4 regions of the Kosakonia sp. SMBL-WEM22 genome follow, and region 2 is predicted to be linked to each of the others. Evidence: predicted binding sites of a transcription regulator. Region 2 holds the regulator's gene; each other region holds the start of a gene.
The links. The regulator CRP, encoded in region 2, controls carbon source genes, mostly activating them, when cyclic AMP is high. The targets are predictions, from matches to a motif close to ATGTGANNNNNNTCACAT.
Positions count from the first base shown of each region.

Region 1: HF650_RS11075 (sugar transporter) is a predicted target of CRP. The motif match lies at 5,231-5,248, and genes of this name have one in related genera.
Region 3: HF650_RS15495 (maltoporin) is a predicted target of CRP. The motif match lies at 2,927-2,944, and genes of this name have one in related genera.
Region 4: uxuA (mannonate dehydratase) is a predicted target of CRP. The motif match lies at 4,608-4,625, and genes of this name have one in related genera.

Region 1 covers NZ_CP051488.1:2,318,515-2,326,136, forward strand. The annotation lists gene eamA (O-acetylserine/cysteine exporter) at 1-234, shown strand, start outside; gene marB (multiple antibiotic resistance protein MarB) at 271-486, opposite strand; gene marA (MDR efflux pump AcrAB transcriptional activator MarA) at 524-904, opposite strand; gene marR (multiple antibiotic resistance transcriptional regulator MarR) at 923-1,357, opposite strand; gene HF650_RS11065 (MarC family NAAT transporter) at 1,600-2,274, shown strand; gene HF650_RS11070 (alpha/beta fold hydrolase) at 2,274-3,428, shown strand; gene HF650_RS11075 (sugar transporter) at 3,959-5,155, opposite strand; gene HF650_RS11080 (PhzF family phenazine biosynthesis protein) at 5,326-6,117, shown strand; gene HF650_RS11085 (L-lactate dehydrogenase) at 6,158-7,102, opposite strand; gene HF650_RS11090 (GNAT family N-acetyltransferase) at 7,252-7,622, shown strand, end outside.
Region 2 covers NZ_CP051488.1:4,535,512-4,543,133, reverse strand. The annotation lists gene HF650_RS21915 (YhfG family protein) at 89-259, shown strand; gene HF650_RS21910 (putative adenosine monophosphate-protein transferase Fic) at 249-851, shown strand; gene pabA (aminodeoxychorismate synthase component 2) at 1,027-1,590, shown strand; gene HF650_RS21900 (aspartate aminotransferase family protein) at 1,678-2,898, shown strand; gene HF650_RS21895 (YccS/YhfK family putative transporter) at 2,888-4,966, opposite strand; gene crp (cAMP-activated global transcriptional regulator CRP) at 5,015-5,647, opposite strand; gene HF650_RS21885 (OsmC family protein) at 5,957-6,361, shown strand; gene HF650_RS21880 (phosphoribulokinase) at 6,392-7,261, opposite strand; gene HF650_RS21875 (YheU family protein) at 7,316-7,534, opposite strand; gene HF650_RS21870 (hydrolase) at 7,531-7,622, opposite strand, start outside.
Region 3 covers NZ_CP051488.1:3,215,156-3,222,777, reverse strand. The annotation lists gene HF650_RS15505 (beta-galactosidase) at 1-1,057, shown strand, start outside; gene HF650_RS15500 (glucose PTS transporter subunit EIIB) at 1,122-1,433, shown strand; gene HF650_RS15495 (maltoporin) at 1,571-2,836, opposite strand; gene HF650_RS15490 (LacI family DNA-binding transcriptional regulator) at 3,105-4,178, shown strand; partial or broken gene HF650_RS15485 (Rpn family recombination-promoting nuclease/putative transposase) at 4,283-5,230, shown strand; TPP riboswitch at 5,307-5,403, shown strand; gene thiM (hydroxyethylthiazole kinase) at 5,439-6,221, shown strand; gene thiD (bifunctional hydroxymethylpyrimidine kinase/phosphomethylpyrimidine kinase) at 6,221-7,021, shown strand; partial or broken gene fbaB (class I fructose-bisphosphate aldolase) at 7,175-7,622, shown strand, end outside.
Region 4 covers NZ_CP051488.1:3,288,584-3,296,205, forward strand. The annotation lists gene fruK (1-phosphofructokinase) at 1-864, opposite strand, end outside; gene fruB (fused PTS fructose transporter subunit IIA/HPr protein) at 865-1,995, opposite strand; gene HF650_RS15820 (YkgJ family cysteine cluster protein) at 2,255-2,509, opposite strand; gene yeiP (elongation factor P-like protein YeiP) at 2,678-3,250, shown strand; gene uxuA (mannonate dehydratase) at 3,320-4,510, opposite strand; gene HF650_RS15835 (fructuronate reductase) at 4,716-6,182, shown strand; gene HF650_RS15840 (GTP-binding protein) at 6,297-7,274, shown strand; gene HF650_RS15845 (phosphatase PAP2 family protein) at 7,318-7,622, shown strand, end outside.

The DNA.
Region 1 (7,622 bases), 2.2 Mb from region 2:
TTTATCGCCACCATTCTCGGTTATGGAATTTGGGGTACGCTGCTGGGGCGGTATGAAACCTGGCGCGTCGCGCCGTTATCCCTGCTGGTGCCGGTAGTCGGCATGGCGAGTGCTGCGCTACTGCTGGATGAGAAATTATCTGTGATGCAGCTGGCCGGGGCCGTGCTGGTGATGGCAGGGCTCTATATTAATGTGTTTGGTTTTCGTCTGCGCCGGGCGGCACAGGCAAACTGAAGATAAAAAAAGCCCCGCACGGAGCGGGGCAAGCGGTTAGCTGCGTTGATGGTAATACGCTACGCCTAACTCGTCAGATTTGTCGCTTCCCGCCCCCATATGGTTGAAGTCATACGGCGATGTTTGTTGGGCGGCGGGTATGACCATCGCATCGCGAGCGTTTTGCCCGGCGCGGTGATCAAACTGCTCCGCATAACTCTGGCCACTCAGCAGCACCATTAATGCCGCTGCGGCACAGGTAATACGTTTCATACTTTCCTCGATACGTCTTTAATTACAGGCGATTAGTTTAACAAGCGTGATTTAACGGATAGAGATAGCGAGACTCTGCAGGCATATCCGTGACACGGAACTTATGCGGCGGCACGTCAAAATAGTTTTTGAACGTGCGGGTCAGGGTTTGTTGCGATTCAAACCCGTAACGCTCCGCCAGATACAGGATCGGCTCATTGCTTCCCTTGAGCTTCTGCGCAATTTCCGTCAGCTTGCGGCTGCGAATGTATTGTCCCAGTGAATGACCAGTCTCTTTTTTAAACATCCGTTGCAGGTGCCACTTAGAGTAACCCGAACGCTCTGACACCTTTTCCAGGGAGAGCGGCGATTCCAGGTTATCCTCGATCCAGTCCAAAATGCTATGAATGGTAATAGCGTCAGTGTTGCGTCTGGACATCGTCATACCTCTTTGTTTTTACGGCAAGATTTTCTTAAGCAAATGCTCAAGTGTTGCCACTTCTTCTGCGGTTAAGTTTTTTGTTAATTCCTGGTGCAGGTCTTGACCCACTAATTGATGACATTGCTCACAGAGCGTCGCGCCTTCAGGTGTTAATCGCACCAGCACGCCGCGCTTGTCATTAGGATTCGGGCTGCGTTCAATCCACCCCTTGCACACCAGCCTGTCCATCATGCGGGTCAGTGCGCCAAGATCGACGGAGAGAACCTTTTTCAACTCAACCGGGGTAATACACCCTTCACAGCGGACAGAGCAGAGCACCTTAAACTGGGCGGCGGTGATATCCAGCGGCGAAAGATAGTCGTTGAGTAAACGATCTTTTTTTTGGTTAACCATGTGGATCAAGCGGCCTAAAGGAATGATGTCGTTGAATAGATCATTCGTGCTTTTCACAATGGTTGCCCCGGCAAGTAGTTTAATCACGGCAGATATTATTGCTCAGGCAAATATAAGTCAACCAAATGGGTATCGGATGCCACTAATTGCTAAAACTTTTCACGCCTAAGAATATTTGTAATTTCATCTGCTTGAATTTACGTAACTTTTACCCATTACCAGCATAAGCAAAGGCGCTTTTGCCGCCGCGTTGCGGCTATACTGGCGAGGTTGTTAACCGGGGAGAGGTGAAACGTACCATGATGGAATTGATCAAAGTTATCGGTCTCGGGCTGGTGGTGCTCCTGCCGCTGGCTAATCCGCTGACCACCGTCGCGCTGTTTTTAGGTCTGGCGGGGAACATGAACAGCGTCCAGCGTAATCAGCAGGCGCGCATGGCTTCGCTCTATGTCTTTATCATCATGATGGTCGCCTGGTACGCAGGCCAGGTGGTGATGAACACCTTTGGTATCTCGATCCCAGGTCTGCGCATTGCCGGCGGGCTGATCGTAGCGTTTATTGGCTTTCGTATGCTCTTTCCACCGGCGAAAAGTCATGAATCGCCGGAAACGAAAGCCAAAACGGCGGAGCTGGCAGATGAGCCGGAGACCAACATTGCCTTTGTCCCGCTGGCGATGCCAAGCACTGCCGGGCCAGGCACCATTGCGATGATCATTAGCTCGGCCTCAACCGTGCGGCATGGGGCTGATTTTCCCGCCTGGGTGATCGCCGTTGCGCCGCCGCTGGTTTTTGCTGCCGTGGCGCTGATTTTATGGGTCAGCCTGCGCAGCTCCGGCGCGATTATGCGGCTGGTGGGCAAGGGCGGAATTGAAGCCATCTCGCGCCTGATGGGCTTCCTGCTGGTCTGCATGGGCGTGCAGTTCATCATTAATGGCGTGCTGGAGATTATCTCTACCTATCCGGCAGGCGCCTGATGCGCAAGCTCTCCTGCTTCATTCTCTGCTGCTGTCTGCTGCTCGTTGGCTGCCAACAGCAACAGCGCGAACCTGCGCCGCTCGGGCAGCACAGTTTTGCCGGGTATCAACAGCAGACGCGCGATTATGTCACCGCCCACCGCGCTTTTCAGACGCTGGATAAACCCGCCGAATTGCGGCTCAATACGCCGCAGGAGTGGCGTCCTGCGCAGAAAGCGCGCAAGGGGATTTTGTTGATCCACGGTCTCGGCGACGGGCCGGCATCGTTTATCGATATCGGCCCCCAGCTTGCCCGCGAAGGATTTCTGGTGCGCACCGTGCTGCTGGACGGCCACGGCACGCGTCCCGCCGATCTGATTGGCGCCAGCGTTGAGCAGTGGCGGCAGGTGGTGAGTGAGCAGGCGGCGATATTGGCGAAAGAGGTCGACTCGCTCTGGCTCGGCGGCTTCTCTACCGGCGGCAACCTGGCGCTGGAGTATGCCATGACTCATGACAACGTGCAGGGGCTGCTGCTCTTCTCGCCGGCCTTCAGGCCGGGCACCCGCTACGCTTTTCTGGCCCCAACGCTGGCGCTTTTTCGCGACTGGCTGCGCCCGCCGGGAACACTTTTCCCCCAGCAGATCGCCACTCGCTATCTTCGCGTGCCGACCAACGGTTTTGCCCAGTTCTGGCGGACCAGCGCCAGTGCGCAGCGGTTGCTGGCAGAGAAGTCCTTCGATAAACCGACGCTGCTGGTGTTAACGGAGCATGATTCGGTGCTCGATACGCGCTGGATCCTCGATCGGTTCGATCATGCCTTTACCCACCCCGCCAGCCGGGCGATCTGGTACGGCACACCGCCGCCGGAAGCGGTGACAATGTCACGTCTGCGTGTGAAAACGGATATTCTGCCCCAGGAGCGCATCAGCCAGTTCTCCCATATGTCGGTGCTCTTTTCACCGGACAACCCGTTCTATGGTCGGAAAGGCAGCATCATGCTCTGCGGCAACGGGCAGTCGGAAGAGGCGGCAAGGCGCTGCCTGAAAGGCGAAGAGGTGTGGTATTCCGACTGGGGGTTAGTGACACCGGGAAAAATTCACGCCCGCCTGACATGGAACCCGTGGTTTGCATGGCAAAACACGGTGATGCACGACGTTATCACAGCAGCGCCCTGATGGCTTCACAGTAGCCGCTGAAACCGAGTAGGCTGGATAAGCGTATGCGCCATCCGGCATTATCGCCGCGGCACCTTTGCCAGATGGCGGCTGCGCCTTATCCGGCCTACAAAATCGAGCCTACAGCGACACCAGTATGGCTTTTATCTGCGATATGGCAGCGAGGGGTTGTGTCCCCGCTGAAATCGGCGAACCGAAGCGGGAATGACAAGGTCTGGACGCCATGGATGGCGGACAGAGGCGAACCGAGGCATGGAGCGAGTCCCGTAGGGGCGAGCAAGCCGAGTCGAGCCGGCCGCAGTCAGGCACGCGGGAGGTGAGCGCAGTGCGCAGCACCGATTTCCTTGCGGGGCCGCGGGGATTGATAAGGGGAGCGCGGCCGCTTCCCTTATCCCGTTCACCGCAGAAGCGGTTAATGACACTCCCCAGCGCCTGGTGAACGGAATCATTCCACCCATGTGGCATGATTGTCGCGCAATATGCCGGATGGCGCGTTACACGCTTATCCGGCCTACGCGGTTTCAGAACGGTCACACTGGCTCGCTCTGCTCCTCGAGCTGTACTGGCCAGCGGCGGAAAATCACCACTGCCCACACCAGCGCGGCAATCGCCGGGACAGCACCGGCATAACCGATGATGTTCATTGACCAGTGCAGGCTCACCTGATTGCCCACCAGCGCGCCTGCGCCAATGCCGATATTAAAAATCCCGGAGAAGAGCGCCATCGCGACATCGGTCGCATCCGGTGCCAGCGCCAGCACTTTCACCTGCATACCGAGGCCGATAATCATAATCGCCACGCCCCAGAACAGGCTCAGGACGGCGAGATAGCTTTCACTCCCGGCGGCGGGCAGCAGCATCACCAGCGAAATCACCAGCAGCCCGATAGCGCTGCACACCAGCCCGGAGGCGTGACGGTTGCCAAGCTTGCCAAACAGCACGCTGCCAATAATCCCCGCACCGCCAAGCAGCAGCAACAGGATAGTCGCGAAATTGGCGCTAAAGCCCGCCACATTCTGCACAAACGGCTCAATATAGCTGTAAGCGGTATAATGGGCGGTGACCACCACCGCCGTCAGCACGTAGATGCTGACCAGCGCCGGGCGACGAAACAGCAGCGGCAGGCTTTTCAGCGAGCCGGAGTGCTCGCTTTTCAGCGTCGGCAACAGCTTTACCAGGCAAACCAGAGTGACCAGCGCGCCCATGCCAATCACAAAGAAAGTGGTGCGCCAGCCAAAGTACTGCCCGACGATGCGGCCAATCGGCAAGCCGAGCACCATCGCCAGCGCGGTACCGGTGGCCAGCAGGCTTAGCGCCTGCGCGCGTTTGCCCGCCGGAGCCAGGCGGATTGCCAGTGAGGCAGTAATCGACCAGAAGATGGCATGGGCGAATGCAATGCCGATACGGCTAATCACCAGCACCTCAAAATTCCACGCCAGGAAGGAGAGGACGTGGCTGGCGATAAACAGCACAAACAGCCCGATCAGCAATTTCCGCCGCTCAATGTGGCTGGTTAGCAGCATAAAAGGCAGCGACATCAGCGCCACCACCCAGGCATAGATGGTCAGCATGATCCCGACTTGCGCGGTCTCCATATCAAAGCTCTGGGCGATATCAGAGAGCAACCCCACTGGCACAAACTCGGTGGTGTTGAAAATAAAAGCGGCAACGGCAAGCGTAACCACCCGTAGCCACGCGACTTTACGTGAAACAGTATTCGTCATCATAAGAGTGCTTTGGGTTGGTTGGAGAGAAGAAGAGGCGAAGATCTTAATGCTTTTGCTGGCGGAAAGACAAACTTTTTGTGATGTAGATCTCATTTTTCATTCAGCAAAAAAATAGCCATTGCGCCGCTGGCGGTTTGCCGTCAGAACAGAAGAAAAGATGAGGAAAAACAATGCAGACAATTGACTTTTATCTGATCGACGCCTTCAGCGATCGCACCTTCGGCGGTAACGCCGCCGCAGTCTGTCCGCTTACCGAGTGGCTGCCGGACGCGCTGTTACTGAAAATGGCGCAGCAGCATAACCAGTCGGAAACCGCCTTTTTCGTGCGCAATGACAGCGGCTTCGAGCTGCGCTGGTTCACCATCCAGGATGAGATCAACCTTTGTGGCCACGCAACGCTGGCCGCCGCTCACGTTATCTTCGAATACCTCGATTACCCCGAGACCGAGATCCGCTTCAGCACCCGTTTTGTTGGCGAGTTAACCGTTACCCGCAACGGCGACTGGCTTACCCTCAACTTTCCGGCGTGGAAAGCCCAGCCTGTTGAAAACCCGCCACCGTTGTTGCTGGAAACCCTCGGCATTGCGCAGGCGCAGGCGGTCTATGCAGGGCGTGATTATATGGTGGTGCTGGAGAGCCGGGCGCAGGTCGAGGCCTTACAGCCCGATATCGACGCCATGAAACCGCTGGGGAAAATGGTCTGCGTCACGGCGCCGGGAGAAGAGTATGACTTTGTCAGCCGCTTCTTCTGCCCGGGCGAGTCGGTAGCCGAAGATCCGGTTACCGGTTCGGCACACAGCATGCTGATCCCATACTGGGGTGAGAAGCTTGGTAAAACGGTGATGCAGGCGCGCCAGGTCTCGGCGCGCGGCGGCGATCTGCGCTGTGAGTGGCGGGGCGAGCGGGTGTTGATTGGCGGCCAGGCAACGCTCTATTCCATCGGCAAAGTCTATTTGCGTTAACAGGATTTCCGGGGGCGGCAGCGCCCCCGCAGTACGCTTATTACGGCAAGCGCGCGATATTGGCTTTGATCACCTCAACGGAGTGGTTGAACTTGGCGACTTCGTCCTCGGTTAAGTGCAGTTCGATAATCTGCTCCACGCCGCTGTGCGTCAGCACCGCCGGCACGCCAATTGCTACGTTGTGCGCGCCATATTCGCCGTCAAGAATGCAGGAGATCGCCAGCGCGCGGTGGCTACCGGTAAAGATGTTGCGGCAAATCTCGGCAATCGTACCGGCAATTCCATATTCAGTGCAGCCTTTGCGGGCAAAGATCTCAAAACCGTGGCGACGCACGCGATCCGCCAGCGCATCCGCATCCAGCGGCTGGCCGGTTTTTTGCTGATAAACATCGGCAATGGGCGAGCCGTAGATAGACGAGTGTGACCATACCGGAAATTGCGTGTCGCCATGTTCGCCCATAATGAACGCGTCAATGCTCTGCGCGCCGATATCGAGTGCCTGCGCCAGCAGACGGCGAAGACGAGTCGTGTCAAGCCAGACGCCGGTGCCGATCACCTGGTTGCGCGGCAGGCCGGAGAGAGACCACACCTGCCATGTAATAATGTCGCAAGGGTTGGTCGCCACCAGAAAAATGCCGTTAAAGCCGTTTGCCATCATGGTGGGCACAATGTTTTTAACGATGCGCGCGGTGTTGGCAAGCTCGTCAAGCCGTGTCTGTCCGGGCTTCAGCGCGCCGCCGGAAACGGTGATGACCGCGATATCGACATCCGCGCACGCCTCAATAGAACGGGTAGAGATAGTCATCATCCCCGGCATAAACGCGGCGGCATCCGCCAGATCCTGCGCGTGTCCCTCTACGCGCTGTTCGTTAACATCCACCAGGATCAGCTCTTCACAAATGTTCTGGTTTAAAAGAGCGTAAGCGGCAGACGCACCGACATTCCCGGTGCCGATAATCATCACCTTGCGGGCTTTTGTATTCATGGCGATTCCCTTGTCAGAATAATCTCTTACGTAAGGTACAGCCTGTTATTGCCGCTGCGCAATATTGTCACGGATCTATAGGTTATTCATATGAGTTAAGCGGCGCTATTTTCGCTAATTTAACAATGCAATAACCACAAGGAGCTGCTATGTACCGTATTGTCGATGCCACCGCCGCACAGCCGGAGGTGGTGGCCCTTATCGCCGCCCTCGACTGTTACCAGACCGCGCTCTACCCGGCAGAGAGCAACCATCTGGTTGACCTGGCTTCCTTCCCCGCAGAGAGAGTGATCCTGCATAAAATTGTGTATCAACAGGATGCCGTGGGTTGTGGCGCGGTGTTGCTTAATCAGGATGGCAACGCAGAGATGAAGCGGGTGTTTATCGACCCGACGCACCGCGGGAAGAAACTGGGCGAGCTGTTGATTGCCACGCTAGAGCAGGCCGCGAGCGAGAAGGGGTGTCATACGCTGCGACTTGAGACGGGCATCAAGCAGCACGCGGCGGTAAAACTCTACCA
Region 2 (7,622 bases):
GCTTCCCTGCGTAACCTGAATTTACTGCTTATAATTTTTTGGGCATGTACATCATTTGGGTATGTATATCGCTTAACTGGGAGGCGCTATGCCGAAAAAACTCACCGACAGGCAAAAATCCCGACTCTGGGAGCAGCAGCGCAATATCAATTTTCAGGCCAGCCGCCGGCTGGAGGGCGTTGATAGCGAGCTTGTTACGCTGAATGCGCAAGAGGCGACTTTACGTCTTGAAGAGCTGCGGAGGCAATATGAGCGATAAATTCGGCGACGGGCGCGACCCGTATCTTTTCCCCGGCCTGAAAGTGATGCGCAACCGCCTGGGGATTCGCAATGCTAAGGGTCTTGAGAAGGAGGCGTATCAGTTCACCGCGCTGCGCGCCGCAACCCTGGATCTGGGGCCGATTGCTCGCGGCCTGCCACATCTTTGCGCCATTCACCGCCATCTCTACCAGGATGTGTTCGACTGGGCCGGGCAGATCCGCGAAGTTGATATCTATGAGGGCGATACCCGTTTTTGCCACTTCGAGTATATCGAGAAAGAGGGCAATGCCCTGATGCAGCAGCTTGAAGATGAGGAGTGGCTCGTTGGGCTGGAGAGAGAGGAGTTTATCGCTCGCCTGGCGCACTACTACTGCGAAATCAACGTCCTGCACCCGTTCCGGCTGGGTAACGGCATTGCGCAGCGTATCTTCTTCGAGCAGTTGGCGCTGCACGCAGGTTTCTCTCTCGACTGGCGCGATATCGATCCCGACGACTGGCGCCACGCCAACCAGGCCGGTGCGATGGGCGATCTCGAACCGCTAACCGCCATCTTTAGTAAAGTCGTAAGTGAGGCGCGTGAAGGCGAGTAAACCTTTTTGTCGGATGGCGCTAACGCTTATCCGACCTACGAAACATTGTAGGCCGGATAAGCGTTAGCGCCATCCGGCGTATCCCATCCCGTAAACCCGTTTTTTATCTTTGCGAAGTGCCGTATAGTTTTGCGCAAATTGCATGAAATCTGGCACATCCATTGGTTGAATTCACATGATCCTGCTTATCGATAACTACGACTCCTTTACCTGGAACCTCTACCAATATTTTTGCGAACTGGGCGCGCAGGTTGAGGTGAGGCGTAATGACGAGTTGACGTTAGCGGACATTGAGACATTAGCGCCGCAGAAAATTGTTATCTCGCCGGGTCCCTGCACACCGGATGAGTCGGGCGTTTCGCTGGCGGTTATTGCGCACTATGCGGGCAAGCTGCCGATCCTCGGGGTTTGTCTCGGTCATCAGGCGATTGCACAGGTATTTGGCGCTACTATTGTACGCGCAGCGAAAGTGATGCACGGCAAAACCTCTCCCATTACACATGCTGGCAGCGGTGTGTTTAGCGGGTTAAATAATCCGTTAACCGTTACGCGTTACCACTCTTTGGTCATCGATCCAACTACCTTACCTGACTGCTTCGAAGTTACTGCCTGGAGTGAAAGCGACGAGATTATGGGCATTCGCCATAAGTCGTGGGATCTGGAAGGAGTGCAGTTTCATCCGGAAAGTATTCTGAGCGAGCAGGGACATCAATTGCTGCGAAACTTCCTTTCGCGCTGATTTGTGGTTGCCATTTAGTGATTTTTTATGCATATTTCGTGATTATATTTTCACTATGAATGTAACATAACACGGGATGGGCAACCTATGGCAACTCAGCAAGACGCGGTGACACGTGCAAACTTCGATGACGTTATTCTGCCAATTTACGCACCGGCCGAGTTTATCCCGGTAAAGGGAAAGGGCAGCCGCGTCTGGGATCAGCAGGGTAAAGAGTACGTTGATTTTGCCGGCGGCATTGCGGTAACTGCCTTAGGCCACTGCCACCCGGCGCTGGTGGAGACGCTGAAAGCGCAGGGCGAGACGCTTTGGCACCTGAGCAACGTCTTTACCAATGAGCCCGCGCTGCGTCTGGCGCGCAAGCTGGTGGATGCCACTTTTGCCGAGCGCGTCGTGTTTATGAACTCCGGTACGGAAGCCAACGAAACCGCCTTCAAGCTGGCGCGTTTTTATGCAACCACGCGCCACAGCCCGCACAAAACCAAAATCATCGCTTTCCACCACGCTTTTCACGGGCGCTCGCTCTTTACCGTGACCGTTGGCGGCCAGCCGAAATACTCCGACGGCTTTGGCCCGAAACCGGCCGACATTGTGCATGTTCCTTTTAACGATCTTCACGCGGTTAAAGCGGTGATGGACGATCACACCTGCGCCGTGGTGGTGGAGCCGATTCAGGGCGAGGGCGGCGTTACTGCCGCCACGCCTGAGTTTCTCAAAGGCCTGCGTGAATTGTGCGATGCGCACAACGCGCTGCTGGTGTTTGATGAGGTGCAGTGCGGGATGGGGCGCAGCGGTGAGTTGTTCGCCTATATGCACTACGGCGTGACGCCGGATATTCTGACCAGCGCCAAAGCCCTCGGCGGCGGTTTCCCGGTCAGCGCCATGTTGACGACGCATGAAATCGCCAGCGTCTTCCATGCCGGTTCCCACGGCTCCACTTACGGCGGCAATCCACTGGCCTGCGCAGTGGCCGGCACCGCGTTCGATATCATCAATACCCCTGAAGTGCTGAATGGCGTCAGTGCCAAGCGTCAGCACTTTGTTCAGCATATGCAAAAAATTAATGAGCAGTACGACCTGTTCAGCGATATTCGCGGTATGGGCCTGTTAATTGGTGCCGAGCTGAAACCGCAGTACAAAGGCCGTGCGCGCGACTTTCTGCATGCGGCTGCCGCAGCGGGCGTGATGGTGCTGAATGCCGGTCCGGATGTGATGCGTTTTGCGCCGTCGCTGATTATCGAGGAGCAGGACATCGATGAAGGGATGCAGCGCTTTGCGCAGGCCGTGGCGAGCGTGGTTAACGCGTAAGGCGTCGACGTAGCCAGATGCCATGATGCGGGCGCTGACGCCATGCCACCGACGAGATGGTGTGCATGGTGCTCAGATGCCCGAGGATGCGCTGCAGATGCTGCTCCAGCGTGCTCATTGGTCCATGGGTCAGCGTCTCCGGCCCTTCCATCACATTCACATCCCCGGATTCTCCCGGTCCGTCATACTCCAGCCGCTGCTGGCAGCGTTGCAGCGCAATTTCACATGACTCGAGATAGCGCTGCGCCAGATCCGGCGTCAGCATGGTGTGCTCGCGCGCCAGCGTCGTCATAGCGTTGATATGTTCAACAATAAACTGGCTGTGGGTAACCCACAGTTTCATATCGCTCAGGTAGCGGCTGTTAAAGCCGGGCTCCTGCATCGCCTGGTTGAGGGAGTTGAACAGGGCGTTATGCGCCTGGTTAACCTGCATACGCTGCCATGCCAGCGGCGTTGCTTCTGGATTGTTGCTGAGGATCAGGCGAATCGCATCCTGATAGGCCTCCAGCGCATCGTGCGCATTCTGGCGCAGCAGGCCGCTTTGCCACTGCGGCCACAGCCACACCATTCCGCCGAAAGCAATCAGGCAGCCAATCAACGTATCGACAAGCCGGGCGAGAATAAACTGATCGCCATTGAGCGTCAGGATTTGCAGGGTATAGACCGCCGTAATCGTAAAACCGACCGTCGCCCAGCCGTAGCTTTTGCGGATAATCAAATAGCTGCTCAGGGTGATCATCAGCATCGCCGCCAATGTAAAGCCGAGCGGCACATGAAAGTGCAGCGTCATACCCGCCACCACTAGCCCGGCCAGCGTGCCGGCGGCACGGTTGACGATGCGCACCCGCGTCGCGCCGTAGCCGTTCTGCGTTACCACCATCACCGTCATCATGATCCAGTAGGGTTTCGGCAGATTTAATGCGCTGCCCATCAGACTGGCGATGCTGAGCATCACGCTGATGCGCGCGGCATTGCGCAGGGCGGTTGATTTCAGCGACAGATAACTTTTCAGTGCCGGGATCAGCGGCAGACGCTCCTGCTTATCCTCCATCAAATCGCGAATATAGAGCGGGCGCTGGGTGCGCAGCACGCGGGCGATACGGCTAAAGTGCCAGGCGCAGAACTGCCCGACCGGATTATCCGGGTGCTGACGGGCAATTTTTTCCAGTGCGCCAACCTGCTTCTCCATGGTGAAGCGGGTCGGGTAGCGATGGTAGAGGATGTCATCCGCCAGCACGCGCAGGCGAGCTGCGACAGTTTGTGCATTCCAGCGAATCACCTGCTCGGCGTGGGTCTGTTCGACCAGTTTCTGCACCTTTTCCGGCTGATGCAGGCTGACAGAGATATGTTCCTGCAGATCCAACGCGACCTGGAAGACACGTAGCAGGCGCTTGTAGTCATTGTTCTGATTGGCTGCCAACATATGCAGCTGCTGGTAACACTGGCTAATCAGATCCACCGCTTTCTGCTGGCGGTCAAGCAGCGGCGGCAGCGCGGTTTCCGGATCGACATGCTGGGTTAACAGGCTATATTTCGCTTCGCAATACTCCGCCAGTTGCCGGTAGAGCAAACTGAGAGATTCACGCAGCGGCTGTTCGCGCCACAGCCAAAACCAGAACCAGTTAAAGAGCCCGTACCACAAGGTGCCGAGGGTGTAGATCAGCAGCGGCTCCCACACCGGCATGTTCCCGGCGAGGCTGAGGGTAAAAATGGCGGCAATGAGAGACGCGGGAAGCAAGCGGCCATGCAGCGCGCTGATTTCGCCCGTCACGCCCAGCAGCAGGGTTAACACCGTCATGATTACCGGTAGCGGAAGATTCTCTGCCAGCAGAAGCTGCACCGCCAGGCTACAGCCGGCAAACAGCGAGCCGCCGATAATCAGGCGTTTGAAGAAGCGTTTATGTGGGGTATCGAGACCCGCAATATTGCAGCAGGCGGGAACCAGCGAGAAGAGAAGCCCCTGTTGCAGATGACCAAGCAGCAGCCCAACCGCCACAGGCAGGCATAACACCAGCGTTTGTCGCAGTGCGTAGTTGATTTCGGGGTGGTAAATCAGCCTGCGCCACATGGGAAAACAAAAATGGCGCACCGCATGAGCGATGCGCCATTTTGCAGATTAACGCGTACCGTAGACGACGATAGTTTTACCGTGGGCGGAGATCAGGTTTTGATCTTCGAGCATTTTCAGAATGCGACCAACCGTTTCGCGGGAGCAACCGACGATCTGACCGATCTCCTGACGGGTAATTTTAATTTGCATACCGTCCGGGTGGGTCATGGCGTCCGGCTGTTTCGCCAGGTTCAGCAGAGTCTGAGCAATACGGCCGGTCACGTCGAGGAACGCCAGATTACCGACTTTCTCCGAGGTCACCTGCAGGCGACGCGCCATCTGCGAGGAGAGGCGCATCAGAATATCCGGGTTCACCTGGATAAGCTGACGGAATTTTTTGTAGGAGATCTCCGCCACTTCACAGGCGGTCTTGGCGCGAACCCAGGCGCTGCGCTCCTGACCCTCTTCAAACAGGCCCAGTTCACCAATAAAATCGCCCTGGTTGAGGTAAGAGAGGATCATCTCTTTACCCTCTTCATCCTTGATGAGCACTGCCACTGAGCCTTTAACGATGTAATACAGCGTTTCCGCTTTTTCACCCTGGTGAATCAGCGTGCTCTTCGACGGGTACTTATGAATATGGCAATGAGACAAGAACCATTCGAGAGTCGGGTCTGTTTGCGGTTTGCCAAGCACCATGCGCGATTATCCTCTGTTATAAGCTGGCTCCAGAAACGGCGTGAATCATTCAGCTTCTGGGGTTGCAATCAAAGCTTCCCAAGTCCCGGGAAGTGGACCGTCAGCGACATCTGCGGTCTCTAATGTATGATATCCCTTGCGTACATTCGTAACGTCAATGTTTCTCTGTAGCATGTAGACTGTTTTAGCATAGCTTTTGGCGCCTGTCTCCTGGTGTCTCGCTTCAGCATGACGCAGGTCGCCTTCCGTTGCGCGTTTTGTTATGTACGCGTAATCTGTGAAAAAATTTGCCATACCGGAGTGATGAAAATGCAGGCACGAGTGAAATGGGTGGAAGGGTTAACGTTCCTTGGTGAGTCCGCATCCGGCCACCAAATTTTGATGGATGGCAACTCCGGGGACAAAGCTCCCAGCCCGATGGAGATGGTCTTAATGGCCGCCGGGGGTTGCAGCGCGATTGACGTAGTGTCGATCCTGCAAAAAGGGCGTCATGACGTCACCGATTGCGAAGTGAAGCTGACCTCCGAGCGCCGGGAAGAAGCGCCGCGCTACTTTACCCATATCAACCTGCACTTCATCGTTACCGGCAAAGCGCTGAAAGACGCTGCGGTATCCCGCGCGGTCGACCTCTCGGCTGAGAAGTACTGCTCCGTGGCGCTGATGCTGGAAAAAGCGGTTAAGATTACCCACTCCTACGAAGTGGTAGAAGCCTGATAAGCTCGCCCGGCGGCGCTTTCCGCCGGGTTATTTAATCTTTTTACCTTCCATCAGCCGTTGCACCAGCGGCGTCATAATCAGCTCCATCGCCAGCCCCATTTTGCCACCCGGCACCACCAGCGTATCCATGTGCGAGATAAACGAGCCCTGCAACATCGCCAGCAGCCACGGATAGTCGATCCCCTCCAGATTGCGGAAATGAATCACCACAAAGCTCTCATCCAGAGAAGGGATGCCTTTGGCGGCGAAGGGGTTGGAGGTATCGACGGTAGGAACGCGCTGGAAGTTGAGATGAGTGCGGGAGAACTGCGGCGTGATGTAGTTGATGTAATCCTCCATTGAGCGCACTACCGAATCCATCACTGCTTCCCGGGAGTGACCGCGCTCGCTGGTGTCGCGGATCATCTTCTGGATCCACTCCAGGTTAACAATCGGCACCACGCCCACCAGCAGATCGACGTGACGCGCCACATCGTGCTGCGGCGTCACCACACCGCCGTGCAGCCCTTCGTAGAAGAGCACATCGGTCGGTTCCGGCAATGGCTGCCATGGGGTAAAGGTTCCTGGCACCTGATTCCACGGCACGGCTTCATCGTAAGTATGGAGATATTTCCGCGCCTGGCCCTGGCCGCTCTGGCCATACTCGCTGAAGGTCTGCTCCAGCAGGCCGAAGTCGTTCGCTTCCGGGCCAAAATAGCTGATGTGCCGCCCAAGATCGCGGGCTTTGCGGATCGCCATGTCCATTTCCGGACGGGTATAACGATGAAAGCTGTCGCCTTCCACCTCCGCCGCGTGCATGTTGAGTTGGGCGAAGATCTTACGAAAGGCGAGGCTGGTGGTGGTGGTTCCCGCGCCGCTGGAGCCAGTGACGGCGATGACCGGATGTTTGGCGGACATAGCAACTCCCTGAAGAAAAGCTGTTGTTCAGTATCAAAGCCGCCCGGCACCCGGTTAGTCGTGGAACTGCCCGCGCGGCATAATGTTCACCGTTTCGTGCAGCTCTGACCACACCAGTACGGCCTCGCCGCGCTGCAATTGCCGTTTTACGTCGGCGACCTTTTGCTCAAGTGAACGCTCATGTTCACCATAATCGGTGCCTTCGCGCAAGACAAAGCTCTCAATCAGATTGTCGAGCGTGTCGGCGTCGACTTCTTGCCACGGAATAATCATGATGCTCCCAGATAAGCGGATAACCAGTCCGGAATGCGCGTTTCAAGCCACATCTCCGGGCGACGCAGCGTGCCGCCGACAAAGCCGA
Region 3 (7,622 bases), 1.3 Mb from region 2:
TATTCTCTCCTCTTTGCAGGCGGTGGCGCATGGTGCCGATTCGGTGCAGTACTTCCAGTGGCGCAAAAGCCGTGGCTCGGTGGAGAAGTTCCACGGCGCGGTAATTGACCATGTCGGCCATCTTGATACCCGCGTTGGCCGTGAAGTCTCCGCCCTTGGCGAGATGCTCAGCAAGCTGACTCCGGTGATGGGTTGTCGCACCGAGGCGCGGGTGGCGATTATCTTCGACCAGCAGAACCGCTGGGCGCTGGATGATGCGCAGGGGCCGCGTAACAAAGGCATGGAGTATGAAAAGACGGTTAACGAGCACTATCGCCCCTTCTGGGAGAAGGGCGTGGCGGTGGATGTGATTAATGCCGATGCCGATCTCAGCCGCTACCATCTGGTGATCGCCCCGATGCTCTATATGGTGCGCGACGGTTTCGCCGAACGCGCCGAGACCTTTGTCGCCAGCGGCGGGCATCTGGTCACATCCTACTGGAGCGGCGTGGTCAACGAGAGCGATCTCTGCCACCTGGGCGGTTTCCCCGGCCCATTGCGCAACCTGCTTGGCATCTGGGCGGAAGAGATTGACTGCCTCGACGATAACGAGCGGAACCTGGTGCAGGGGCTGGCGGGCAACGAGGCGGGCTTACAGGGACCCTATCAGGTGCGCCATCTCTGCGAGCTGATCCAGCTTGAGGGAGCGCAGGCGCTGGCGACCTACCGGGATGATTTCTATGCTGGTCGCCCGGCGGTAACGGTTAACGCCTTCGGCAAGGGTAAAGCCTGGCATATCGCTTCGCGTAATGATCTGGCGTTCCAGCGGGACTTCTTCGCCAACCTTATTGACACGCTGTCGCTGCCGCGAGCGCTTAACGTTGAGCTACCGCCGGGCGTGGTGGCGACCGCGCGGGAAGATGGCGAACAGGCGTTTGTCTTTATTCAGAACTTCACCGCCCAGCAGCAGAACATTACGCTGCCGCCAGGTTATCACGACTGCCTGAGCGAGGCCTCCGTCAGCGGTGCGCTGGCGCTCAAACCCTGGGATTGCCGCGTCGTTCGCCGCGAGGCATAGCCCACTCTGCGCGCCTGCCCATCCGGGCAGGCGTTTTTTTATCTGCTGATTACGGAGACCTGCGATGGTAAGCCTTAAGTCCTTCCTGCATTACTTCTCTGAAGCCAAACCGGCTACCCCGCTCAGCGATGCTGAGCGAGAGAAAATTGAGCGGCTGGCTGCGGCATTTGGTGGCGAGACGAATATTGAACAGGTTGATGCCTGTCTGACACGCCTGCGCGTCACGGTAAAAGAGTTAACCCGGGTCGATTCGCAGGCACTACAGGATGAAGGCGCGCTGGGCGTCATTATTCTCGGCCAACAGGTACATGCTATTTTTGGCAAGCAGTCTGACGCGCTGCGTAAATTACTCGAGGAACGTTTTTCTGCCCGTTAATAATAAAAAAGGGATACCCGCAACGGGTATCCCAAATAAAAAATAACGAACGCAGTGGCAATATAAACCTGCAAGGGTCGGAGATAAATAACGAAGTTAATTAGATACTCTTTTTAAACGATAAATATAATGGCTATTTACCACCAGGCTTCCACCTGCACACCAAAGTTCCAGGTGTTATTTTTGGTGCCATCTTCGAATGCCTTGCCATCTTCAGAGTCGTTTAAATAGGAGGCGAAGAGGCGCAATTCCGGACGCGACATAAAATCGGAGCCATCGGCAAGACCCAGCGCGATGGTGTACTTCTCGCCGCTCTGCTTATAGTTGGTGCCGTTTTTGTAGTTATCCTTCTGGTAGAAGCCGCCCACTTCACCAATCAGACGCACATATTCGGTGAACTGATACTGCGCGCGACCAACCAGCGACACCAGACGGGATTTGTCGGTAAAGGCAGTGGTATCTTCGGCCGCGCCGTAGGTCAACACATGGTTGAAGGAGAAGCGGTCGGTAATCGGGATCAGCCCGGTGTTGATCACGCGATAGCCGGTAGCGTCATTGACATAGTTCCACATGTCATACCAGCCGCCGCCCTGAGACACCATATTCTGCGCCAGCCCTTTGTTGGCGTACTGCAACACCAGCTTGTTGTAACCGCCGAACATATCCTGGCTAATTTCACCGGTCAGCATCACGCCATCATCCGCGTCATACAGCCCGCCATAGGCTTTCTGCTTTTTGGTCGGGTTCGGCATGGCGTAGTCGATACCGAACTCCGTCCACGCACCCGCCCACGGTTTCCAGCCCGCATAGCGCAGGTCGAGGTAGTTAATGTTGACGTCATTGTCGTTATCGACGCGGTAATCGACATCATTGGCATCGCCGCGGATCCACGCAAAAGAGACCGCGCCCGGCCCGAAGGTGTAGTTTTCGATCCCCGCGCCGGAGCCGGAGATATTCCAGTATTTGGTATCGATAATGTGCAGATCGTGGCGCTGATAGTAGCGCTTACCGCCCCAGATCACTGCGTTGGGATCGTTAGGGATCAGCCCTTTGATCTGCAGGTTCAGCTGGCGTAAGCCGAACTGCGCATCGTCGCCGATAGTGGTCTCGTTATCGTTCGAGCCATCGGAGACCATGCTGACCATGCTGTCGAGGTAAAAGCTAACGTCATCTTTTTTGTAGACTTCCGATCCCAACTCGAGCTCGCCGTAGGTATCGGATTCATTACCCAGACGACCGATCTTATTTTTCTGCCACTCCACCTGGCCGCCATCGCCCGACACGCCCACGCCGCCGCGCAGGTAGCCGTGAAAATCGATGGGTACCGAGGTGGCTGCCATCAGCGAGGTTGAGGTCAGCGCAGCGGCTAACGCAAGAGAGAGTGTGCGTAGTGGAGTCTTCATCGTGTTCCTCTTATTTTTTTGTATTACGTTCACATAATCGCAGTCATAAAATGCTTAAACGTAAAAACAGGCAAACTGAGGATCTAAAATGTGTGATTAACTGCAAATAAATCAGCGATTTTTGTTACAGGTAGAGAATTTGTTCACATTTATGCGTATTGTGAGCGTGATACTTAATGACGGCTGATGCGGCGAGGAAATGAGCATTGAGCGTTTTTTTTGATCTGCCCTGTTACAATTGGCGCATAACAACATAAGGAACCGGACCATGAAGTCTAAAAGCGCGACGTTGGAAGACGTTGCCCGCCATGCGGGTGTCTCCTATCAGACCGTGTCCAGGGTACTCAATAAATCTGCCAATGTATCCGAAGCCACGCGTCTCAAGGTTGAGAAAGCGATAGAGTTGCTGCGTTATGTGCCGAACCGGCTGGCGCAGCAGCTGGTCGGTAAGCAGAGCCAGACCCTTGGGCTGGTGACCACCTCGCTGGCGCTGCATGCTCCTTCACAGGTGGCGGCGGCGGTGAAACGCTATGCCAATCTTGACGGCTACCAGGTGCTGATCTCAATGATTGATGAGAACGTCAATCATGATATCCAGTCCGCCATCAATGAACTGAAGTCGCAGCTGGTTGATAAGGTGATCATTAACGTGCCGCTGGAGACCGATGAAGCCCAGCGTATTGCGACTGATAATGACGATATTGTCTGCCTGTTTCTTGATGTCGACCCCTACAGCTCGGTGTTTAATGTTTCGTTTAATCCGGCGGACGGTACCCGTGCGAGCGTCAAACATCTCTATGATTTAGGGCACCGTGATATCGCGCTGTTGGCGGGGCCGGAAAGCTCCGTCTCGGCAAAACTGCGGCTGAAAAGCTGGGTGGATACGCTTGATAGCTACGGCCTGAAACCGGTGAAAGTGTTCCACGGCAACTGGGATGCCCAGAGCGGTTACGCCGGGGCACTGCAGATGCTGCGCGAAACGCCCAACTTTAGCGCGGTGCTGGTGGGGAATGACCAGATGGCGCTTGGCGTGCTGAGCGCATTTCATCAACATCAGATTGCCATTCCCGGCGAGAAATCGGTAATCGGCTATGACGACACCTATGAAAGCTCCTTCTTCCACCCATCGTTAACTACTGTCTCGCTGGATCTCGATTTGCAGGGCAAAGAGGCGGTGCGTCGTCTGCTCGACAGCGGCCACGGCGACGCCGCCCGCAGTTCATCCGTGCTGCCCGCACGGCTGATTGTGCGTCACTCAACCGGCGCATTGCAGGAGCAGAGCGCAAACCTGCAGGAGATCGCCCAGCAGTTAAAAGTCATTGCACATAAGCTGATGAAGTAAAAGGAAAAGTTAATTAATTTTTTTCGGAAAAAGCACATCTGGGCGTGGTCAGGTTTTAATGTTATTTAGAGGGAAAGAACGCAAGCCAGGGAGGCAAATCCTTCATGACCGATACGATCACGCAACGCAAAAAAAAGATCACCCCCACGCCGCACGATGCGGCATTCAAACAGTTTCTGACCAACCCGACGACGGCCAGGGATTTTATCGAAATTCACTTGCCCGCGCATTTACTGGCACTCTGCGATTTACGCACCCTAAAGTTGGAGTCAGGCAGTTTCGTTGAAGAGAACCTGCGGGCTTATTACAGTGATGTGCTCTACAGCCTGAAAACACGCGCAGGGTAGGGGTATATTCATGTATTGATTGAGCATCAATCTACCCCCGATCGCCATATGGCCTTTAGGTTACTACGTTACGCGATTGCCGCGATGCAGAGGCACCTCGATGCCGGACATAAATCGCTACCGTTAGTTATTCCCCTGCTTTTTTATACCGGCAAGCGCACCCCTTATCCCTGGTCAACGAACTGGTTAGAGCTGTTTGTCAGCCCGACAACTGCACAAGAGCTCTATAGCAGCAGCTTTCCGCTCGTTGATGTCTCGATCATCCCGGATAACGAAATAATGAATCACCGCAGTATGGCGGCGCTGACGCTGTTACAAAAACATATCCATCAGCGCGATTTAAGCGAAATTCTGGACCGCCTCGCGACGCTGTTAGTGAACGAACACATCACACGACAGCAATTAGCTTCGCTGATAAACTACCTGGTGTACGTTGGCGAGGCAGCAGATGCGCACGCCTTTGTACGTGAACTGGCGCTCAAGGCGCCACAGCATGAGGACCAATTAATGACAATTGCACAGCAGCTTGAACAAATAGGTATCGCAATAGGCCTTGAGATCGGCGAGCAGCGCGGTATCGAGAAGGGGCGCAAAGAAGAGGCGCTCCGCATCGCCCGGGCGATGCTGCAAAACGGCCTCGATCGCAGCACGGTGATGAGCATGACCGGGCTTACCGAAGCGGAGCTGGCGCAGATTCGCCACTGAGCGCGTTGGCAACTGCGCATTTACACTGTCATCTATCAGCATTAAGCTACTGAACGGTTTCACCACAATTTATTGATGTTATGACTCGGGGTGCCCTTCTTTGTGAAGGCTGAGAAATACCCGTACCACCTGATCTGGATAATGCCAGCGTAGGGAAGTCAGATGCCTGCCCGGCATCCCTTCTTCACGCCGGGCAGGAGCAAAAAAGATGCAACCTGACCTGCTTGATCCTGTGCACGCTGCACACGCGTTACAGCAACTCCGCACACTCTCCCCACTTGTTCACTGTATGACCAATGACGTCGTACAAACCTTTACCGCCAACGTGCTGCTCTCGCTCGGCGCATCGCCAGCGATGGTTATCGATAGCGAAGAGGCGCAGCAGTTCAGCGCCATTGCCGATGCCTTGCTTATCAATGTCGGCACGCTGACGCGCGAGCGCGCAGAAGCCATGCGCGCCGCAATCGAGCGCGCCAACCAGGCACAAACGCCCTGGACGCTCGATCCCGTTGCGGTTGACGCACTCGCGTTTCGCACCACTTTCTGCCAGCAACTCCTCTCTCTGCGACCGGCCGCCATTCGCGGCAACGCCTCTGAGATCCTCGCCCTGGCCGGTATGCCAGGCGGCGGGCGCGGCGTCGATACCACCGACAGTGCGCTGGCGGCGGTGCCCGCAGCGCAGCAGCTGGCACAACAGACCGGCGCAGTCGTCGCTGTGAGCGGAGAGATTGATTACATCACCGATGGTAGAGAAACCCTGAGCGTCAGCGGCGGGGATCCGTTGATGACGCGCGTGGTTGGCACCGGCTGCGCGCTCTCAGCGGTAGTGGCCGCCTGCTGCGCCTTACCGGGTGGGCGGCTCCTCAACGTTGCGTCAGCCTGCCGGATAATGAAGCAGGCGGGTAGCCGCGCGGTGAAGCAGAGCGCTGGCCCTGGCAGTTTCGTCCCCGCCTTTCTTGATGCACTGGCTGCAAATGGGGAGGGGGTATGATGAAACGGATTAATGCCTTAACCATTGCCGGCACCGACCCGAGCGGCGGGGCGGGGATCCAGGCGGATTTGAAAACCTTTTCGGCGCTGGGCGCTTATGGCTGTTCAGTGATCACGGCGCTGGTGGCGCAAAATACGCGCGGTGTGCAGTCGGTGTACCGCATTGAGCCTGCTTTTGTTGCCGCCCAGCTGGACTCGGTGTTGAGCGATGTACGCATCGACACCACCAAAATTGGCATGCTGGCCGAAACGGATATTGTGGAAGCGGTGGCGGAGCGCTTGCGCCATTACCAGGTGCGCAATGTAGTGCTCGATACGGTGATGCTGGCGAAAAGTGGCGATCCGCTGTTATCCCCATCGGCGGTTGCCTCCCTGCGCCAGCATTTACTGCCGCAGGTTTCACTTATCACGCCCAATCTGCCGGAGGCGGCTGTGCTGTTAGATGCGCCCCACGCGCGCAGCGAGCGCGAGATGCGTCAGCAGGGCGAAGCCCTGTTAGCGCTCGGTTGTGAGGCGGTATTGATGAAGGGCGGTCATCTGGACGACGCCGAAAGCCCGGACTGGCTCTTTACTCGCGATGGCGCACAGCGCTTTACCACCGTACGTATTGCAACTAAAAACAGCCATGGTACAGGCTGCACACTCTCGGCGGCGCTGGCGGCGCTGCGTCCACGCCATAACGGCTGGGCTGAAACGGTTGCAGAGGCGAAAACGTGGCTTACCGCTGCGCTGGCACAGGCCGATACGCTTGAAGTGGGCGAGGGTATCGGCCCGGTTCACCACTTTCATCACTGGTGGTAAATCAGAAACCGAAACGTGCCAGCAGAATAAGCTGAAAAAATGCCCGACGGTGGACATTCTGACGCCAGAGTACCAGGCTTAGTTTGCCCATCGCCAGGCAAGGTGGGTAAGGACAATCCAATTCGCGAAGCGCAAGCTTACGGGAGCATTGTAATGACTGATATTGTGCAGTTACTTGGCAAAGACGCCGACAGCCTTCTGCAACACCGTTGCATGACCATTCCTGCCGACCAGCTCTATCTGCCCGGACACGACTATGTCGACCGCGTAATGATCGACAACAACCGCCCGCCTGCGGTGTTGCGAAACATGCAGACCCTTTACAACCACGGGCGGCTGGCAGGGACGGGGTATCTCTATTTTGCCGGTTGATCAGGGCATTGAGCACTCGGCAGGCGCGTCGTTTGCCGCCAATCCGCTCTACTTTGACCCGAAAAATATCGTTGAGCTGGCGATTGAGGCGGGCTGTAACTGTGTGGCATCAACTTACGGCGTGCTGGCCTCGGTCTCCCGCCGTTATGCCCACCGCATTCCTTTCCTTGTGAAACTCAACCATAACGAAACCCTCAGTTACCCGACCACCTATGATCAGACCTACTAC
Region 4 (7,622 bases), 1.2 Mb from region 2:
CTGACTGACCGCCAGTGCAGCGACAGCGGTGGCCAGGCGTAAAGTGTGCTCACTGGACTCACGCATCAGCAGGCCGTAAATCAGGCCGCCAACCATCGAATCCCCTGCGCCAACGGTGCTTACCACTTCCATTGACGGCGGTTTGGCGATCCATTCACCCGAAGCGTTGACCCACAGCGCCCCTTCTGCGCCCAGCGAAATCACCACGTGGGCGATCCCCTGCTCGCGAAGCGCGTGAGCGGCTTCAATAACGTCCTGCAATTCCGGCAGCTTACGACCAGCCCAGATCTCCAGCTCGCGGCGGTTAGGTTTCACTAACCATGGTGCGGCTTTCAGACCGGCGACCAGCGCGTCACGGCTGCTGTCAAAGATAATGCACGGGCACTGGCTGCGCAGACGCGTCATCCAGTCGGTAAAGGCTTCCGGGCTGACGCCCGACGGCAGGCTGCCGCTGACGCAGACCATGTCAAACTGGCCAAGCCAGCTGAGCGAGTCAGTGACAAAACGTTCCCAGTCGGCCGGGGTGACTTCGAAACCGGAGAAGTTAAAGTCGGTCACTTCGCCATCTTTCTCGGTCAGCTTAACGTTGATGCGCGTACGCCCCTGCACCACCTGGAAACGGTTGGCAATGCCCAGCTCGCTGAACAGTTGCTGAAAGCCGTCCTGGTTATCTTTACCGAGGAAACCGCCCACGGTGACGTCGATACCGAGATCTTTCAGCACCTTCGCGACGTTGATCCCTTTACCGGCGGCGTGCAGCCCGGTAGTACGCACCAGGTTGACTTCGCCACGCTCCACTTCCGGCGTGAAACCCACCAGATCGTAGGCCGGATTTAACGTGATTGTTGCAACTCTTCTGCTCATTTACGCTCCCTCTCCCAGGCCCGCTGCGATGGCGTCGCCAATCGCTTTCAGCGCCTGTTCAGCATCTTCGCCCTGTGCGGTAAAGCGCAGGCGGTGTCCTTTTTTCACGCCCAGCGCAACCACTTTCATCAGGCTGCGGCCATTTGCCGGTTTGCCCGATCCATCGAGGTTGGTGACAGTGATTTCACTGTTGAACTGTTTAATGGTGTTGACCAGCATGGTGCCCGGACGGGCATGCAGGCCGTGCTCGTTACGAATAACAAACTCTTCGCTGAGCAGATCCTCCGCAACTGCGTCGTCGCTGGTCAGCAGCGCCAGCAGCGTGGCGGCGTCGGCATTCAGCAGACGGTCAGCTTTATTCGCCAGCAGCAGATCGCTCAGGCGCTTCAGCACAGCAACGGGTTGCTCATCGGCCATCGCGACGCTCACCAGAACGGCGGCGTTTTCGCCTTCTACCTCAAACGGTGTGGCGGCGCGGCTGACGGCAACCGCGCTCAGCAGGTTGCCCTCGGCACTGTCGTTCAGCCAGATGCCCTGGCCGAGGTTCAGCGGCTGTTCGTTAATAGCACGGGTGACGTAGAGGCTGTCTACCGCGCCCGCCTCTTTCAGACGTGCGGCGTTCAGCGCCTGCAGCGTCATCAGCGAGCTGGCGTTGACGTCCAGAGACAGGGTTTCGTTGTCTAACTTCAGCGCGCTGCTCTGCTTTTCGCCCATCAGCAACGCCCGCAGCTCTTCAGCAGTGGTCGCGGATTGCAGCTGCGCGGCGACGGCATCATCACTCAGTACGTGCGTCAGCTGACGCAGCAGACCGAGGTGCTCATCAGAGCTGGCGGCGATACCGATGGCAACGTAAGCCACCTGCCCTTCGCTCCACAGAATGCCCTGCGGGAACTGGAACACTTTGACGCCGGTTTTCAGCACCTGGTCGCGCGTGTCGGTGGTGCCGTGCGGAATGGCGATGCCGTTGCCAAGAAAGGTAGAAGTTTGCTGCTCGCGTGCGAGCATGCCATTGACATAGCCCTCAGCCACGTTGCCGGCTTCGGTCAATGCCGCCGCGATCTGGCGGATGGCCTCTTCTTTATTACCGGCCTGCTGGCCTGGATGGATGTCCTGAACGGATAACTGGAACATGTGACTCGTCTCCCGCTGAAATTGAATCGTTTCAGCTTACATAAGAAAGGTTACGTCACCGCCGTGATTCAGAGACAATGCGATGACGCTGAAACGTTTCAAGGAGTCTTGACCTTTTTTGCTCAAGGATCAAGAAATCTCTCATTTGGCGTTTAAGAATTTTGAGGCACTGCACATTTTACAGCCCGTTAAGGAAAATTTGCTGACGCGAATCTGGCCGTCAGCTTATCGCCTTCAGCCTGTTCAGCTTTAGAGTGGATTAAGGTGCAGTCTGCTGTTCAAGATTGAGGAGGTAGATCATCGCCTGTTCGCGCGTTGAGCCGCACATCTCCAGGCCTGGCTGCAGGCCAGCGCACACTTTTGGCCGCAACGGTGAGCCAAAAAGCTTGCAGCGCTGATGTTCATCAAGCTGTACGCAGGGCGTGTTGGCCGGTTTACCGTTGGGCATGCCGGGGATCGGGCTGGTAATGGACGGGGCGGTACAGCAGGCTCCGCAGTCCGGGCGGCAGTGCATAGTGGCTCTCTTATTTGGCAGCGACGCGCTGAAATAGCGCGTTGCGGGGCACGCTATCATCTTTTACCCCTGCAACGCAAAACTCAGCAATTCCCCTTGCCTGAAAAGGCCCTCGCGAGTAGTTTGTCGCGATATTTTGGTGAATTTCTTTTTTACAGGAACCTGGCAATGCCAAGAGCGAACGAAATTAAAAAAGGTATGGTGCTGAACTACAACGGCAAGCTGCTGATTGTGAAAGATATTGATATTCAGTCACCGAGCGCCCGCGGCGCAGCAACGCTGTATAAAATGCGCTTTGCCGATGTCCGCACCGGCCTGAAAGTTGAAGAGCGTTTTAAAGGCGACGACATTGTTGATACCGTCTCCCTGAACCGCCGTTTCGTTGACTTCTCCTACGTCGACGGCAATGAATACGTCTTTATGGATAAAGAAGACTACACGCCTTACACCTTCACCAAAGACCAGATTGAAGATGAACTGCTCTTTATTCCGGAGGGTGGCATGCCGGATATGCAGGTGCTGCTGTGGGACGGCCAGTTGCTGGCCCTCGAGCTGCCGCAGACCGTGGATCTCGAAATCGTTGAGACTGCACCGGGCATCAAAGGCGCGTCAGCCAGCTCCCGTACCAAGCCTGCCACGCTAAACACTGGCCTGGTCGTGCAGGTGCCGGAGTACCTGACCACCGGCGAGAAGATCCGCATTCATATTGAAGAGCGCCGCTATATGGGCCGCGCTGATTAAATAAAAAAGCCTCCGCATGGAGGCTTTTTTTTCGCCCGCGAAAGCGAGCAGAATGTTTGTCAGCGGCTCTTACAGCAGGTCGCGGAACAGCGTCTTCTTCAGCGCCAGCTCAACGCCGCGTACTTCCGCCATCCCTTTCAGACGACCAATCGCCGAGTAGCCAGGGTTAGTTTTCTTACGCAGATCGTCCAGCATCTGGTGGCCATGATCCGGCCGGAAGGGGATCGGGCGCAGATCGCCCGCTCTCTTACGGCGCTGCTCTTCAGTAAGAATTGCCGCCACCACCGACACCATATCGACATCGCCATTCAGGTGCGCTGCTTCGTGGAAGGTTTTCGGGTTCTCTTCGCGACAGGTAGCGCGCAGATGGGTGAAGTGAATGCGGTCGCCGAAGGTCTCAATCATCCGCACCAGATCGTTGTCTGCCCGCACACCGTAGGAGCCGGTGCACATGGTGAAGCCGTTGTTGATGCTGTCTACCGCCTCTTTCAGCCACTGCATATCTTCGATAGTGGAGACAATGCGTGGCAGGCCGAGGATCGGGCGCGGCGGATCGTCCGGATGAACCGCCAGCCGTACGCCCACTTCCTGTGCCACTGGCACAATGGCGCGCAGGAAGCAGGCCATATTTTCGCGCAGCTGCGCTTTGTCGATGCCGTCATACTCTGCCAGACGTGCGCGGAACTGATCCAGCGTATAGCCCTCTTCCGCACCCGGCAGACCGGCGATGATATTGCGCGTCAGCTTCTCCACTTCCGCATCGCTCATCGCATTAAAATAGGCCTGCGCCTGGCGCTGCTCTTCATCGCTATAATCCGCCTGCGCCCCTTCACGTTTAAGAATATGCAGCTCAAACGCGGCAAAGGCGATCTGGTCGAAGCGCAGCGCGCGCGCGCCATCCGGCAGTTGATATTCCAGGTCGGTACGCGTCCAGTCGAGGATCGGCATAAAGTTGTAGCAGACGGTATCAATTCCGCAGGTGGCGAGATTACGGATGCTCTGCTGATAGTTGGCAATCCATTTTTCGCAGTCGCCGGAGTGGGTTTTGATCTCTTCATGTACCGGGATACTTTCGACAACGGACCAGTAAAGCCCTTTTTCAGCCAGCAGGGCCTGGCGGGCTTTGATCTCCTCCACTGGCCACACCTGGCCATTCGGAATGTGGTGCAGAGCGGTGACCACGCCGGTTGCGCCCGCCTGACGAACATCATCAAGAGAAACCGGATCGTTCGGTCCATACCAACGCCAGGTTTGTTCCATCGTCTTCCCCTCAAAAAAGTTGTTATACCAATACAGCGAAAAGCATGACGACTACCATACATGCTTATCGGAACCGGTCAAATCCTGCCGCAGCAATGATTGATCCAGCTCACATTCCCCGGATATTTAAGGCATACCAATTCTTTTTGCTGTCATATAACTTTACACTGCTATTGTTAATTATTGGTTAATCAGGTGTATAGAGATGAAAACAATTGCCTCCGCCACGCTGCCCGCTTCGGTGCAACAGCCGCAGTACGATCGCAGCCAGCTCCGTTCGCGCATCGTCCATTTCGGTTTTGGTGCCTTTCACCGCGCCCATCAGGCGTTATTGACCGACCGGGTGCTGAATGCGCAAGGCGGCGACTGGGGCATTTGCGAAATCAGCCTGTTTAGCGGCGATGTTTTAATGTCGCAGCTGCGCGAGCAGGAACATCTTTATACGGTGCTGGAGAAAGGCGCGGACGGAAATAAGCCGATTATTATTGGCGCGGTCAACGAGTGCCTGAATGCCAAACTCGACACGCTGGCGGCGATTATTGAGAAGTTCTGCGAGCCGCAAGTGGCGATTGTCTCTCTGACCATCACCGAAAAGGGTTACTGCATCGATCCGGCCAGCGGTGAGCTTGATCTCACCCAGCCGCGTATTGAGCACGATCTGAAATACCCGCATGAGCCGCACTCTGCGCCGGGCATCTTAGTTGAAGCCCTGCATCGCCGCCGCGAGCGTGGCCTGGCGCCCTTTACCGTGCTCTCTTGTGACAACATTCCCGACAACGGACACGTGGTGAAAAACGCCGTGCTGGGGATGGCGCAAACCCGCTCGCCGGAGCTGGCGCAGTGGATAGCGGAGCATGTCAGCTTCCCGGCCACCATGGTCGACCGTATTGTCCCGGCGGCAACCGACGAGTCGCTGGCGGAGATTGCCGACGTGCTCGGCGTGTTTGATCCGTGCGCCATCAGCTGCGAGCCCTTTATTCAGTGGGTAATAGAAGATAACTTTGTCGCCGGGCGTCCGGCCTGGGAAAGCGCGGGCGTGCAGCTGGTGGAAGATGTGCAGCCGTGGGAGCAGATGAAGCTGCGCATGCTTAACGGCAGCCACTCCTTCCTCGCCTACTTAGGTTATCTTGCCGGATTTGCGCATATTAATGAGTGTATGCAGGACGCGGCCTTTCGGGAGGCGGCGCGCCAACTGATGCTGAATGAGCAAGCGCCGACGCTGCGTATTAAAGGCGTCAATCTTAATGCTTACGCCGATAGCCTGCTGGAGCGCTTCGCTAACCCGGCGCTGAAACATCGCACCTGGCAGATTGCGATGGATGGCAGCCAGAAGCTGCCGCAGCGCCTGCTGGATGGGATCCGTATTCATCTGCTGCGCCAGAGTGACTGGCCGCTGCTGGCGCTCGGCGTCGCGGGTTGGATGCGCTATGTCAGCGGCGTTGATGACGCGGGCGAGGTAATTGATATTCGCGATCCGCTGGCGGATAAGATCCGCGCCATTGTTGAGACCAGCAGCAGCGACGAGCGCGTCACGGCGCTACTGACGCTGAAAGAGATCTTCGGTAACGATCTGCCGCATAACCCGGTATTTGTTGATGCCGTCAGCCAGGCGTGGCGTGCTATTGAGACGCTCGGCGCCCATGGCGCGGTGCAGCAGGCGGTCAACGCTTAACATTTTTTGCCCTCAACGCGGACGGATAGTGCGATGCGCCGTCCGCGCTCTTCTCTTTTCCCCTTTTTTTCGCCAGGATTGTCCGCTTATGCTTTTTGATGACGCGGAGTTCCTGTGACGAAGACCAACCTGATTACCGGCTTTCTCGGAAGCGGCAAAACCACCTCCATTCTGCATTTGCTGGCCCATAAAGATCCGCAGGAGAAGTGGGCGGTGCTGGTGAATGAGTTTGGCGAAGTCGGGATTGATGGCGCCCTGCTCAGCGACAGCGGCGCGCTGCTTAAAGAGATCCCCGGCGGCTGCATGTGCTGCGTCAACGGCCTGCCGATGCAGGTCGGTCTCAATACCCTGCTGCGCCAGGGCAAGCCTGACCGTCTGCTGATTGAACCGACCGGGCTGGGCCACCCGAAACAGATCCTCGATATGCTCACCGCGCCGGTTTACGAACCGTGGATCGATCTGCGCGCCACGCTCTGCCTGCTCGACCCGCGCCAGCTGCTTGATGAGAAAGCGCTGAACAATGAGAACTTCCGCGACCAGTTAGCGGCAGCGGATATTATCGTTGCTAATAAAGAGGATCGCGCCAGCGCCGAGAGCCAGCAGGCATTCGATGCGTGGTGGGAGCAGTATGGCGGCGATCGCCTGCGGGTAAACGCCACGCAGGGTGCGATTGACGGTAGCTTGCTTGACCAACCGCGCCGTAACCTGCGCGCCCTGCCTGCCAGCGCCGCGCACGATCATGCCCACGGTGAGAAAAAAGCGCTGGCGGCACTCAGCTTACCGGCGCATCAGCGCTGGCGTCGCAACCTGAACAGCGGCCAGGGGCATCATGCCTGCGGCTGGATTTTCGATGCCGACACGGTTTTCGACACCATTGGTCTGCTGGAGTGGGCGCGGCTTGCGCCAGTGTCGCGGGTAAAAGGGGTCATGCGCATCGCGGAAGGGTTACTGCGCGTAAACCGCCAGGGTCAGGATTTGCATATTGAGACGCAAAACGTTGCGCCGCCCGATAGCCGGATAGAGTTAATCACCGACAGCGAGGCTGACTGGAACGCGCTTCAATCAGCACTGTTGAAGCTTCGTTTAAGTTAGCAAGACTACCGTGGCGTCCCTGAAACCAAAAAGAGCCTGCAAAATGAAAACCCGACTGCCTCTCATCGTGCTGCTGAATGCTGCTGGCCTGGCGCTGTTTTTCTCCTGGTATCTGCCGGTGAATCATGGCTTCTGGTTCCCGCTGGACTCCGCGATTTTCCACTTCTTTAACCATGGTCTCGCCGAAAATCGCGCCTATTTATGGTTTGTAGCCCTGACCAACAACCGCGCTTTCGATGCCTGTTCTCTGGTAGCGATGGGCTGTCTGATGCTCTCTTTCTGGCTGCCAGCTGACCCGGCCGGGCGTCGGCGCGTGGTAATGATTGGCCTGACCATGCTGCTGCTGGC